DNA from 3 places in the Halobacillus sp. SY10 genome. Region 3 is predicted to be linked to each of the others. Evidence: riboswitches for the same ligand, from Rfam matches in the RefSeq annotation. Region 3 holds a riboswitch; each other region holds the start of a gene.
The links. A riboswitch is a leader RNA that binds a small molecule or an ion and turns the genes downstream of it on or off. The one in region 3 is predicted to bind S-adenosylmethionine.

Region 1 (4,598 bases), 250 kb from region 3:
TTGAATTCTTCTGGATGGATTTCTATGCCCAGGCAGTCTCGATTGGGCTCCATTGGAAAAACAAAGCCGATTCGACCTTCATGAAGAAAGATCTCTGTGGCAGGTTCCGGTAGAGGCTCTATCCCCTCAAAATATCCGTAGACGACCGGGCGCAAAGGCTTCGTTTCTTCATATTTTTCTGACCCTGTCCAGTGAGCAAGGTTTGAGTTTTTCCCATCTGCCCCAACGATCAATTCAGCATAGGCATCATGGAGGTTCCCTTTTTCTATTAGACTGATGCCAACGGCCTTTCCCTCTTCCCATATCAATTCTCGTGCCGCCGTTTCGGGTTTGAAATGGACGGATGGGAATGTGAGCGCTCGTTCAATCAGCATCGAGTCGAGCTTGTCTCTCCTTGGAATGATGGTATAAGAGGTCCTCGGCCCTTCTACGAAACTGCTTCCAATATAGGTCCGCATCCTCGTTACTTTTCTCAAACCCGAATCTTCGAGTTTCTCAAGCACGCCTAATTTTTCTAAAAATCCTGTATGGGACATAAAGTGAGTGGACAATGTATCACTCGGAAAACTGGCTTTATCGACAAGGAGGACCTTCTTCCCCATCTCTCCTAGTAAAATAGCTAAACTCGCGCCGGCCACACGTGCACCGACGATGATGACATCATAATGATGATTCATGATTGCACACACCTCTATGTATCGTTTACCTCCATCATAACTGGATGACTATGAAAACTCTAGAGGCAGCTACATTGGGTTTCTTGTAGATAAGCTCCCTTTAGTTGAAGACTCAGTTTCGAGACTTTTGTTAAGTGGATGGGGGCGGAGGGGAATAGCTCGCTTTCCGCGGGAGCGCGGTGAGCCTCCTCGGACTGCGTCCTGTGGGGTCTCACCATGCACTTTTTTCCCGCAGGAGTCTCGCCATTCCCCTCCGCCCCTTTGCCATATAAGGATCTCGAAACCACTTCAACAAATAGCGGAGCTTCCAATAGTAGCGTGTAGATTCTAAAGAGTGTACACTTTCCATGGAAGGCTGCTACAGAGCGCTTTATCAATCCAGAACTGGGATGATGGAAGACACTCATCCTGCGCAAAGTGGGTTCGTTTTTCACACTTATCGAAGGGGGTGGTTGGGAAGCTGCGAGACTCCCGCGGGAATGGATTGACTGGCGAGACCCCGCAGAGCTTTAGCTCGAGGAGGCTTGCCGTCATCCCCGCAGGAAAGCGAGTAGCTTCCCAACCACCCCTGACGCTCAACTTTGTAACGAACCCCGGTTATCTCGAAACTGAGTCTTACACAATCCTGCCATTTCCTTTAATAACTAATCATTCTATGTACATAAAAAAACTCCCGCGATGGGGAGTTTTAATTAGTAGGTGCGTTCTTCTTCAACTTCATGGTTTTGATCCAAGATTTGAAGTTTGCTCGGTTTGTTTTCTTTTGCGATTTCCTCTGCTTTGGCAACAGCGGTATCACGCTCATCATAAAGGTCTGTCGGAGCGACATCCTCGATTTTTACAAACCAACCGGTTACATCTTTATTAGGTACGACACTATATTGTTTCATGAACTTCACTCCTATCTCATAGACTTAATTAACCATTCCCACAGCAAGGAGGGTTCAAACGTATCGAAATTGTTTGACAATGAGAAAGGACGGCTTTATAATTTCAAACAAGTCAGAAAAATTTAATAAAAACAACTCTTATCGAGAGCGGCAGAGGGACTAGGCCCTACGACGCCCGGCAACCTTCAAGGCAAAACCTTGAAAAGGTGCTACATCCTACAGGTCACATGATCTGAAAGATAAGGGGAGGTATGAGATACATAAAGCCCTCTTCTTACTTACAGAAGAGGGCTTTTCGATTTCCCTCTTCTATAAAGTGGATGCCCTAGGAAAAAATCAGAGGAGGAATTTTTCCATGAGTTTACCATTCCATACGTTCGGTCCTGAAACGAATTTGCTTCACGGCGGTCAAGAACCTGATCCCGCTACAGGTTCTCGTGCTGTACCGATTTATCAGACGACATCGTATGTTTTCAATGATACAGAGCATGCTCAAAACCTTTTCTCACTTGCGGAACCCGGCAACATTTATTCACGAATCGGAAACCCGACCGTGGATGTATTCGAACAACGAATCGCTCTTCTTGAGGACGGTGCCGCGGCGGTGGCGACAGCATCAGGCATGTCTGCCATCACGATGGCCATTCTGAATGTCGCTAAAGCCGGGGATGACATTGTTACTTCTACGAACCTTTATGGAGGGACATACAATTTGTTTGTCCACACCCTCCCCCGCTATGGAATCAATGTACATTTTGTAGAAGGAGATGACCCCGAATCATTCGCCAAGGCGATTACTCCTCATACAAAAGCAATCTTTGCCGAAACCATTGGGAATCCGAGTTTGAATGTACTGGACATTGAAGCGATCGCAGATGTCGCGCATGATCATCACATCCCTTTCATTATCGATAACACATTCGCCACCCCGTATGTGTGCAGACCGATCGACTGGGGAGCAGACATCGTTGTCCACTCTGCTACTAAATGGATTGGTGGACACGGCACGGCCATTGGAGGTGTTGTTGTTGATAGTGGACGTTTTGACTGGAATCATGAAAAATTCCCAGGGTTCACAGAGCCTGATGAAAGCTATAACGGCATACGCTTCGGGGTCGATGTGGGTCCGGCCGCTTTCGCCATAAAACTGCGCGTACAGCTGCTTCGGGACATTGGCGCATGTCTCAGCCCGCAAAACGCTTTCTTACTTTTGCAAGGACTGGAGACTTTACACTTGCGAGCGAAAACACATGCGGATCAAGCTTTAGAAATCGCCGAATATTTAAACCATCACGAAGGTGTCGAATGGGTGAATTATCCAGGATTGAAAGATCACCCCACTTATTCTCTAGCCGAAAAATATTTCCACTACGGCCATGGGTCGATCGTTGTCTTCGGGATTAAAGGAGGACGCGAAGCAGGGCGTAAGCTGATTGATCAGAGCACTATCTGGTCGCATGTAGCCAATGTAGGGGATGCCAAATCTTTAATCATCCATCCGGCCTCTACGACTCACCAGCAATTAAGCGACGAAAACTTGAGTAAATCTGGTGTAACAGAAGAACTTGTCCGTTTGTCTGTCGGGTTAGAGTCTGTAGAAGACTTGATTCAGGACCTGGACAACGCCATTTTCCATGCCACTGGATATAGGAGATCCTACGGTAAAAGTAAGCATGTGGCAGAGCCGGTTTTATCATCCTCCCTGGATCGTTCGAACGGGGAATTAAGAAAAAGGGTAATCGGAATTGTTGGAACAAGTGCTCTTCTTGCGGAGCAGAACAAGTTGGAAAGGTTGGGATTTGAAGTCGTTGCCTTCTCTCACTTTGAGGACCTTCAAAAAGTAACGAATGTCCACTGGGATATTGTCTATGTTGAGGAAGCGAATGAGGATGTCTTGAACATAACGAAAGAAGTAAAACCGACACTACTCTGGTCACGAAAACCAATCACTCACGAAGATGCAGCCATCATATCAGGGGTAAGCCTCTATGACGCTGTTGTAAATATCCGGTCAGGGAAAGATTTTTCTACTTCCCTCGTATCGGTCTAGTGAAAGAAAGGAGAATGAAAAGCATGTCATTAAAAAACCCCACCAGTCACCCAAGAACCAATCAAACGATATCGATTGGAACTTTCACCTGCGAGTCTGGTGAAAAGCTTTCGCATGTCGAGCTTGCCTACGAAAGATACGGGCCGACAAATGCTCCCGTCATCCTCGTATGTCACGCATTAACGGGCAACCAGCTCGCCGTCGGTTCAAGGGAAGAACGTGGCTGGTGGGCCGGTTTGATTGGTGAAGATTGTCCGATCGACACCAATCGCTATCAAGTGATCACCTTTAATGTTTTGGGTGGATGTCACGGATCTACAGGGCCTGCGAGCATTAATCCAGACACCGGCAAACCATACCGTCAAACCTTTCCCAAAGTTACCATTCGGGATATGGTCCACGCTCAGTATGAAGCTTTATATCGCTTAGGCATCACTCATGTCCACGCTATAGCAGGCGGATCACTTGGAGGTATGCAGACGTACGAATGGGGACTTCTTTACCCTGATTTCATGAAAAAATTATTCATTCTCGCAGCTACCCCTTATTTAAGTGATTATGGCATCGCTTTTAATCATATCGGTGCTCGAGCCATAAAGAGTGATCCTCATTTCCATAATGGGGACTATCATTCAAATGAAGATCTAAAGGGGTTTGAAATCGCCCGGATGACCGGGATGGTCACGTACCGCAGCAGTACCTTATTTGAAAAAAGGTTCGACCGTTCCTATCATGCCGATACCTCTTATGAGATTCAATCTTATTTGGATTACCAGGGGGATAAGATCAAAGAACGCTTTGATGCCAACAGCTATCTTTACCTTCTTGAGGCGATGAACAACCATGACATCGGACGAGGAAGAAACGGATGGGCCCAAGCAGCGAAGCAATACAAAGCAGAGGTTCACACTTTCAGTTTTGAACACGATCTCCTTTATCCAGAAGCCTTGATCCAACCATTCTCTACCTTCTGTAAAAAAG
Region 2 (4,598 bases), 1.1 Mb from region 3:
ACTTCTGAGTTCTTCGTCAGGAATCAATTTCGCCCTTTCAATCCAGTAAGACAATTCATTATGAACAGCAGGAAAAACATTTCGATACACTCTGTACATCAAAAGAATGGCGTTGCCTGGGACTGCATGTGTCAAAAGAAATCCTCCTTGCCCGTTTACTTTAGATGATCCTCTAAAAAGGAATGCGTATGTTGATAGACATCTTTCCATTCCGGCTCATTATAAATTTCATGATAAAGACCCGGCCATTGTTTATATCTTTTTTCTTTAATTTGAACTCGGTCAAACCATTCAGCTGTCTTCTCTATTCTCACCATATAATCCGCTTCAGCCTGCATTAGTAATAATGGGATATCAGGAAAGCGTTGAATATCAGAGAACGCTTCTCTCGTCGCTTTTTGAAATTCACGATACCAGCGAACAGAGACTTTATCAATAATCAAAGGATCTTGTTGAAACTCTATAATTTTGTCCTTATTACGTGTGATATATTCGGGATCTTGAGGAGCCTTGATTCTTAATGACGGAAAAAAAGTGTTTAAAATATACGACACGATTTCCAAGGGGAGACTCGCTTTTTTCAGAAGTCCCAGTGCAGGAGAAGAGAGAATGACGCCATCCACCTTTGGTTGAGCGATCTCCATCGTCCTCACAACCGCAAGGCCTCCCATACTATGACCCATTAAAAATATTTTCTTATCGGGGTCCGCCTGTTGGATCCACATCATAATGGTATTGACATAATCCTGAAAAGAACGGATGTGTCCACTCTTTCCTGAAGAACGCCCCTGACCTGGCAGATCGCCGTAAATAACAGAGTACCCATCCTTTTGTAGTTGGTCGACCAGTTCATGATACCGCCCTGAATGTTCAAAGGCTCCATGAACGAGCACAACCGTAGCACGATCATTGACTGATTCTACTTTCTTCACAGCATCTCCCTCTTTTCTTCTGCTATACTATCAATAGTAATAGTATAAGGGGGTTTTTCATGATTTGCGAATATAAAGGAAAGGTACCTGACATTCACCCGAGCGCCTATGTTGCAGAAGATGCGGTGATTACTGGGGATGTAACCATTCAAGAAAAGGCCAGTGTTTGGTTTAAGACCGTGATTAGAGGAGATGTTGCTCCCGTACATATTGGTAAGAACACGAATATTCAAGATTTAAGCCTCTTACACCAGAGTCCAGACAAGCCTTTAATCATTGAAGATGGGGTAACCGTCGGCCATCAAGTCACTCTCCATTCTGCCCATATAAAAGAAAACGCTCTGATCGGCATGGGATCTCTTATTTTGGATGGCGCTGTTATTGGAGAACAAGCTTTTATCGGAGCCGGGAGCCTTGTCCCCCCTGGGAAAGTGATTCCACCAAATACTCTCGCTTTCGGTCGTCCGGCCAAAGTCATAAGAGAACTGAATGAAGAAGACATAAAAGAACTGAACCGGATAAGAAAGAGTTATGTAGAAAAAGGGCAATATTATAAAGAAATACGAGGATCATGAGTTTACAAACCGTTCATTTTAAAGCTAAAAAACCGTTCCAAACCAAAGTTTGGAACGGTTTTTTCTTTATTGACAGCGTGCCTTCAATTCTTCCGCTTTATCTGTGCGCTCCCAAGGGAACTCCACATCTGTACGTCCAAAATGACCATAAGCAGCCGTTTGGCGATAAATAGGACGGCGCAGATCTAACATCTTGATGATGCCGGCTGGACGTAAGTCGAATAGTTCACGTACAGCTTCTACTAACTGCTCCTCAGAAACAGTACCTGTTCCATTTGTATTAATGGCAATAGAAACAGGCTGCGCCACACCGATGGCATAAGCAAGCTGAACTTCTACTGAATCCGCCAGTCCAGCAGCTACGATATTTTTCGCAACATACCGAGCAGCATAAGCAGCAGAACGGTCCACTTTCGTGGCGTCCTTACCACTGAAAGCTCCCCCGCCATGACGAGCATAGCCACCATACGTGTCCACGATGATCTTTCTTCCGGTTAGCCCGGCGTCACCTTGTGGACCTCCAATGACGAAGCGTCCGGTCGGGTTAATAAAATATTTCGTTTGTTCATCAATATATCCTTCAGGCACAATCGGCTCGATCACATATTTTTTCAAATCTGCCTGGATTTGTTGCAGCGTCACTTCTTCCGCATGCTGGGTAGAAATAACGATTGTATCCACGCGGACAGGTTGATCGTTCTCGTCGTACTCTACTGTCACTTGTGTTTTTCCATCTGGACGAAGATAATCGAGCGTGCCATCATTTCTAACATCAGATAGACGTTTAGAGAGTTTATGAGCTAAGGAGATTGGCAGAGGCATCAATTCTTTGGTTTCATTATTAGCAAAACCAAACATCAATCCCTGGTCTCCTGCACCAATCGATTCAATTTCATCATCACTCATTTTCCCTTCACGGGATTCAAGAGCAACGTCCACGCCCCCTGCGATATCAGGAGATTGTTCATCAATCGCTGTCAGGACCGCACATGTATCTGCATCAAACCCGTACTTCGCACGAGTATAACCGATATCTTTAATCGTCTGACGGACGATGGATGGAATATCCACATAAGTATTTGTACTAATCTCACCAGAAACTAATACAAGTCCCGTTGTCACTGTTGTCTCACATGCAACCCTCGCGTTGGGGTCGTTTTTTAAAATTTCATCTAAAATCGCATCAGAAATCTGGTCACAAATTTTGTCCGGATGTCCCTCGGTAACAGATTCTGATGTGAATAACCGGCGGTTTGCAGGCATTCTTAAAAACTCCTCCTTCTGTAAGTACAAAGTATTAGACGGAACTCTTTACCAGTATGTGTAGAAACTTTTATAAGTTTCATATATGTTCTTGTTGCCTCTTTTCACAACCAATGGAGCATTTACATAGGAATATCTACAGGTTATCCTGTTCGAATATATTTCTTCATTAAAGGCTCTGTTCTTATTGAGATGATGGATCGTTCTCATCCCCCTGTTTGGAAAAAAGCCTTATAAAAAGAAAAAACCTTTCCTATTCGAGGAAAGGGGCTGCTTCCTTTCGCTCTTATCGTCCAAGGAGCATGTCCTCCTTGCTTCAGGTTAGCACCGTGTCATGTCCATGACGGTTGCTGGGTTTCAAAGGGCCTGTCCCTCCACCAACTCTGGATAAGAGAGTATCCGTTCTCCGTTATCGTATCGAAAACCTTATTTAATGTCAATTGAATTCCACCTCTTTCAAAACCTATTCCTAACCCAGTAAACGTTTGAAAGAAATACACATATATTATTAGAACACTTTTTTTAATAAAAGAACAAAACTCGCTATTCCATATAAGCTCCCGATTATGGAAGACTCAGTTTCGAGATGTTTCTTTGGTTCGTTGCCGGGTGGGACGTCAGGGGTGGCTGGGAAGCTACTCGCTTTCCTGTGGAGGAGTGGCGAGCTTCCTCGGACTACGTCCTGCGGGATCTCGCCGATCTCCTTTCTCCCACGGGAGTCTCGCAGCTTCCCAACCAAGTGAGAAACGAACCCTTTCATCAAGAAGGACTGTCTTCCACTACCCCACTGTTAGAAGGAAGAATAGCTCTACATCAACCTCTCATGTTCGAAGTGACCACTGGAGATAGGTTATATTATCCGATTCACTTCAGCATACAATCAGAGTTTCCGAGAAGTGGTTTCGAGGCACTTACATGGCGGAGGGGAATGGGGAGACTCCTACCTTAAGTGTGCAGGCGCCTCGATCAGCGGCGTATGGACTGGACTGAGCTGGCGGAGATAAAGGAAACACGAAGAACGGAGTGATTCGATGTTGACTTATCGTACAGAAGCGAGGGAAGTCTCACTAGCCGCTAGGCGCCGGAACCGGATATTGAAGAGGAAGAAAGTGCATGGTGAGACCCCACAGGACGCAGTCCCTATCCACGCAACACAAGTCTCGAAACTGAGTCTTCAAGAATTCTGCCAGATTGTTGAACAAAAGAGGATGTTTGAAGTGTAATTTTTCTGAATAAATAAAATGTAAGCTTTTTCACGTATAGTATGGACTAAAGAATTCAATGTGTTATACTAATCTCACATTAGGTTGATCATAATTAATTGCAAAGGCGGGTCGACACATATGAGTACCATTAATCAAATGTCTGAACTGAATCTTTTACTTGCCCAAGAATATGTCCACCATCAGCTATCTGTTCCACACTTAGTGGAAAAGATTTTATACCGTAATGAAGGTACCCTGACAGAAAAAGGGGCCATCCAGGCAACGACGGGTACTTATACTGGTAGATCTCCGAAAGATAAATTCATCGTCCAGGATGATGTAACACGAGATAAAGTCCACTGGGGAGCTGTCAACCAGCCCATAGATGATCAAACGTTTGTAAAACTCTATCATAAAGTACTGGATTATTTAAAAGAACGGAATGAACTGTTTGTCTTTAAAGGCTATGCTGGAGCAGATGAAAAGCAGCGCCTTCCTCTTCAAGTACTTACAGAGTTCGCCTGGCACAACTTGTTCGCACAACAAATGTTCATTCGACCGGATGAACTAGAGATAGAAGATCATGAGGCGGAGTTTACTGTCGTATCAGCCCCAACCTTCAA
Region 3 (4,598 bases):
TGAGGTGCTGGATGTAACTGAAAGACTCCATGATATGGGATACAAGAAAGTGGAATCTGAAAATCCATATTGGAAGGAAAAAGGGATAACCATTGAAGATCCAGATGGTTGGAGAGTCGTTTTGATGAATACGAAAGGGATTTGAAATGAAAAGGTTAGTCAGATCAAAAGAAAGAGAAATGCATAGAAACACTATGCTTTTCTCTTTCTTTTATTCTTCCGAGGTCTACCAATTAAAGCTGTTGTGGGAGCTGAAAACGCTGTACGGAAGAATCTTTTAAATGGGAATGCTTGTTTTAGATTGGCATGGTTTGAAATAATGAAAAGCTGTAAGGAGGGATGTGCATGTTGTTCTTTATTATTCTTGCCTGCATGTTATTAGGTTGGTTGATTATGATGACCGGTCCTTTGATAGGAGGAATCATCACTTTTGGTATTGTTGTTGGTTGCTTATTCAGGGGGTTGTTTCTCATCAGTGAAATACATAAACAAATAGTCAAAGATGAAAGAGAGGGAGACTCAGACAGCGACATGGACGAGGGTCCGTTTTGAGTTTGATCGCTGCATGGCCTTTGATAAGTAGTAGTGAATATAGGGACGTAAAAGCAAGGGTGTAAAAATTTTGCCTTCATGCTTTTATGGGCGATTTTACTCTTTTTAAAACAACGGTTGCAAAACGACACCAGTGTCGATATAATATAACTAACAAAACGACATCGGTGTCGTTTAATTGAGAGGGGCCCAACCTATGGAGCGTTTATGGAAAAACAAAGGGTATATGACCTTGATGTCCGCGCAAGCCATCTCGAGCATTGGCGACTGGCTCAGCATTGTCGCGATTATCACGCTTGTCGGATTGAAATGGGATGCATCACCGCTTGAAGTGTCGTTCGTCTTTTTATGTTTGGCTGTGCCGATGGCTTTGTTTGGACCGGTTGCTGGAATGGTGGCTGACCGCTTCAGCCGCAAAACGCTTATGATCGTATCTGATGTCGTGAGGGCGGCTTTAATACTGATTTTGACGGTCGCGACATCGCTTTGGATGGTTTATGCAACCCTACTTACGATCGGAATCTTCTCCGCAGTATTCATTCCTGCGAAAAACGGGAAATTGAAGGAAGTGGTGCCGGAGGAGGATATGAAAGGGGCGATGTCGATCACTTCGATGATTGACTCGTCGACGAAAATTCTCGGCCCGCTCGTTAGTGGATTGCTTGTTACGGTTTTCGGCGCCCAGCAAGTTTTTATCATCGACTCGGCCACGTTTCTCGTGTCTGCGGTCATCCTCTTGTTTGTTCCAAATGCGCTTCCTCTGGAAACGACCGAAGAAGAAAAAGAGAAAGCGTCGTTCAAGAAAGAGTTCGCGCTCGGCTTTTCTTTTCTTAAATCGAACCGCTTTATGATGACGGGTTTGATTCTTGTCGGGCTCAGCCTGTTGATTCTTCAATCGGCCGATTCTCAGCTGATTGTCTTAATTCGTGAGCTGACGCAGGTGTCCCCCGATTTGTTCGGTTATCTAGTGACGGGGTCTGGTCTCGGCATGTTCTTAGCAGGATTTTTGTTAGCGAAGAAAACGGATTATAAAGCTTATCCGCTCATGCTCCTTGGGGTTTGTGGAATCGGAGCGAGTTTTGGGATTATGGGGATGCTTACCTTTTATGACCTCAATTATTCTATCCTTTGGGGACCGGGACTCGGATTCACCGCGGGTTTCTCTGCAAGTCTGATTTTTGTTCCGTTCCAGGCGACTGTCCAGGTGAACACACCTGTTCATATGACCGGGCGCGTGTTTGGGGCCATCAACAGTGTCATGACGACTGCGACCATCATTGGGCCTCTTGTCGGAGGATGGATCGCGACGATGATTGGCGTCATTCCGACGTTTACCATTACAGCAAGTCTCCTTGTCTGCGTATCCATCGTAGGATTTGTAACGAAGCGAAAAGTAGAGGGAGGGAAAGCACATGTCTCCACGAGTGAGCAAGGAACACCTGAAGCAACGACGAGCTGACATCATGGAATCTGCAAGGAACGTATTCATCGAACATGGATACGAGCACACGACGATGAAGCATGTCATGGAGTCGGCTGGCGTCAGCCGCGGCGGTCTCTATCAATATTTTTCAAATAAAGAAGACCTATTTGAAGCCTTGCTTGAAGAAGGGCTGACGGATGAAGCTGAAACGACAGAAGATTCTCTTGAAAAAGTAGAGTCCTATTGGGACCTGCTTATGCAGCTTTTGTTCGGGGAAGATGGCAGTCCGAATACAGAGATGGACCCTCTCGCACCAAGCAAGCTTGAGTTCTTTATCACCGGACGTAACAATGAACGAAGACGTGCGTACGGGGAAAAACGTTATGAAATGGGTCTGCAGATTTACGATGGACTCATCACAAAAGGGCAAAAATCCGGTGAGTTCAGTGATCGCTATGAAAGCCAAATTATTGCGCGGTCGATCATCACTTTCATTGACGGGCTGGCACTCGATCATGCCATTTTGCCCGAAGAGAAGGTAAAGTTGAAGGAGCAGTCGGCTCTGTTCGTGGATTATTTGAGAATGGCGTTGATTGAATCCTCCTCTTGAAGAGGGGGATTTTTATTTAAGGAAAACAAGAGAAAAATGTTCAGAATCGGTTGTCAATTTCAATCGAAGTCCTGTATAGTAATCTTTAACAATTCAATCATGTTTCTTATCCAGAAAGGTGGAGGGACTGGCCCGTTGATACCTTAGCAGCAGACTTATAGAAAGTACTGTGCTAATTCCAGAAGCGTTCAGCTTGCAGATAAGAAGGGAATCGTTCGGCGGTTACTTAGCCCCTCTTCTTATTTAGAAGAGGGGCTTTTCTTATTGGAGCGCACAAACTATGAAAGAAAGAAGGGTTATAAATGTCTATAACAACCGAAAAGAATGTGAAGAGAACACCATTTAAAGGAGACCATGTAGGAAGCTTCCTACGTCCAGAACGATTAAAAGCAGCACGTATCCAACAGGCAGAGGGAGAAATAACGGAAGAGGAATTGCGTCAAGTGGAAGATGAAGAGATTGTAAAATTAGTAGAAAAACAAAAAGCAGCAGGATTGAAAGCTGTCACGGATGGCGATTTCCGCCGAAGCTGGTGGCATTTTGATTTCCTCGAAGGCCTCGATGGGGTAGAAGGTTATGAACCTGAAAAAGGTCTGAAATTCAAAGGAGTGGAAACGAAAGCCCGTGGAATTAAAATTACAGGACATGTAGGTTTCAGTGATCATGAGATGGTCAACCATTTCCGTTTTTTAAAAAGCATTGCCGGTGATGCTGTTGCCAAATTGACAATCCCGAGTCCGAACATGCTCTTATTCCGTGCGGATCGGTCGGAAGGCATTTATGATGACGATGAAGAACTCGTCAATGATTTAGTGGTGGCTTATCGAGGATTCATAAACAAAATTTATGAGGAAGGCTGCCGCTACCTACAGTTTGATGATACGTCATGGGCGACGTTTTTCTCAGAAGAAGGACGTGCTTCAATGAAAAAGAAAGGCCAAAACCCTGAGGAAGTGGCCGAGCTGTGTGCACGTGCCATCAATGAGTCGATTGCCAACAGACCGGATGATCTGCTTATTACCATGCATATTTGTCGAGGCAATTTCCGTTCGACCTTTATGACGAGCGGAAGCTATGAAGCGGTATCGGAAACAATTTTTGGTGGCTTGGATGTTGATGGTTTGTTCCTTGAGTTTGACGATGAGCGCTCCGGCGGATTTGAGCCCCTTCGTCATATGAACCGCCAAGACTTATCCATCGTTCTTGGTTTAATTACATCAAAGTATGGAGAGTTGGAGGATCCAGAGCGCGTGAAGGCTCGTATTCTTGAAGCTTCAGATTATGTACCTTTGAGCCAGCTGTGTTTGAGTCCTCAATGTGGATTTGCATCAACAGAAGAAGGTAATGAAATCACAGAAGAACAGCAGTGGAAGAAAATCGACCATGTTGTCAGGATTGCAGAAGAAGTGTGGCAGGAGGGCTGATGTAGACTTAATCTCCTTGGAAGGAATGTTTCATTTTTCTTATAGTTGGTTATACAACTATAGGTTCTTTTTAAAAGGAGGAATGAACACATGAAATCACTGCAGGATGCATTGAAACATAAAGTAGGACTTGGCACAGCCCCTTTAGGAAATATGTTCAGGGATGTCCCGGAAGAAGAAGCCCGTGAAACGATACAAACCGCCTGGGATGAGGGCGTCCGCTATTTTGACACTGCACCTTTTTATGGAGCCGGTTTAGCGGAGATGCGTGTCGGTGACGTGTTATCGAAGTATAACCGTGATGACTATGTATTAAGCACAAAAGTCGGTCGTTATATGACGGATGAGACAGAAGAGAACGCAGGGCTTTTTGAACATGGCCGGAACAATAAAGTCATTACCGATTACACGGAAGACGCAACGAAACGGTCGATCGAGCAGAGCCTTGAACGACTGCAAACCGATCGTTTAGACATGGTCTTCGTGCATGACGTTTCTCCTGATTTCCACGGAGATGAATGGGTGGCTAAATTTGAAGAAGCGAGAACCGGAGCTTTCCGTGTATTGTCACGTCTTCGGGAAGAAGGAG

Region 1: another riboswitch for S-adenosylmethionine. It lies ahead of ACJA3J_RS19975 (O-acetylhomoserine aminocarboxypropyltransferase/cysteine synthase family protein); the one in region 3 lies ahead of ACJA3J_RS21110 (5-methyltetrahydropteroyltriglutamate--homocysteine S-methyltransferase).
Region 2: another riboswitch for S-adenosylmethionine. It lies ahead of metK (methionine adenosyltransferase); the one in region 3 lies ahead of ACJA3J_RS21110 (5-methyltetrahydropteroyltriglutamate--homocysteine S-methyltransferase).

The regions. Positions count from the first base shown of each region.
Region 1 is NZ_CP174345.1:3,967,218-3,971,815, forward strand. It holds gene ACJA3J_RS19965 (NAD(P)/FAD-dependent oxidoreductase) at 1-677, opposite strand, end outside; gene ACJA3J_RS19970 (DUF2188 domain-containing protein) at 1,370-1,567, opposite strand; SAM riboswitch class I at 1,703-1,813, shown strand; gene ACJA3J_RS19975 (O-acetylhomoserine aminocarboxypropyltransferase/cysteine synthase family protein) at 1,923-3,617, shown strand; gene ACJA3J_RS19980 (homoserine O-acetyltransferase) at 3,641-4,598, shown strand, end outside.
Region 2 is NZ_CP174345.1:3,159,757-3,164,354, forward strand. It holds gene ACJA3J_RS16190 (tetraprenyl-beta-curcumene synthase family protein) at 1-99, opposite strand, end outside; gene ACJA3J_RS16195 (alpha/beta hydrolase) at 156-932, opposite strand; gene ACJA3J_RS16200 (gamma carbonic anhydrase family protein) at 992-1,507, shown strand; gene metK (methionine adenosyltransferase) at 1,574-2,770, opposite strand; SAM riboswitch class I at 3,054-3,164, opposite strand; gene pckA (phosphoenolpyruvate carboxykinase (ATP)) at 4,114-4,598, shown strand, end outside.
Region 3 is NZ_CP174345.1:4,221,499-4,226,096, reverse strand. It holds gene ACJA3J_RS21130 (VOC family protein) at 1-145, shown strand, start outside; gene ACJA3J_RS21125 (hypothetical protein) at 346-552, shown strand; gene ACJA3J_RS21120 (MFS transporter) at 749-2,011, shown strand; gene ACJA3J_RS21115 (TetR/AcrR family transcriptional regulator) at 1,965-2,585, shown strand; SAM riboswitch class I at 2,689-2,791, shown strand; gene ACJA3J_RS21110 (5-methyltetrahydropteroyltriglutamate--homocysteine S-methyltransferase) at 2,888-4,009, shown strand; gene ACJA3J_RS21105 (aldo/keto reductase) at 4,100-4,598, shown strand, end outside.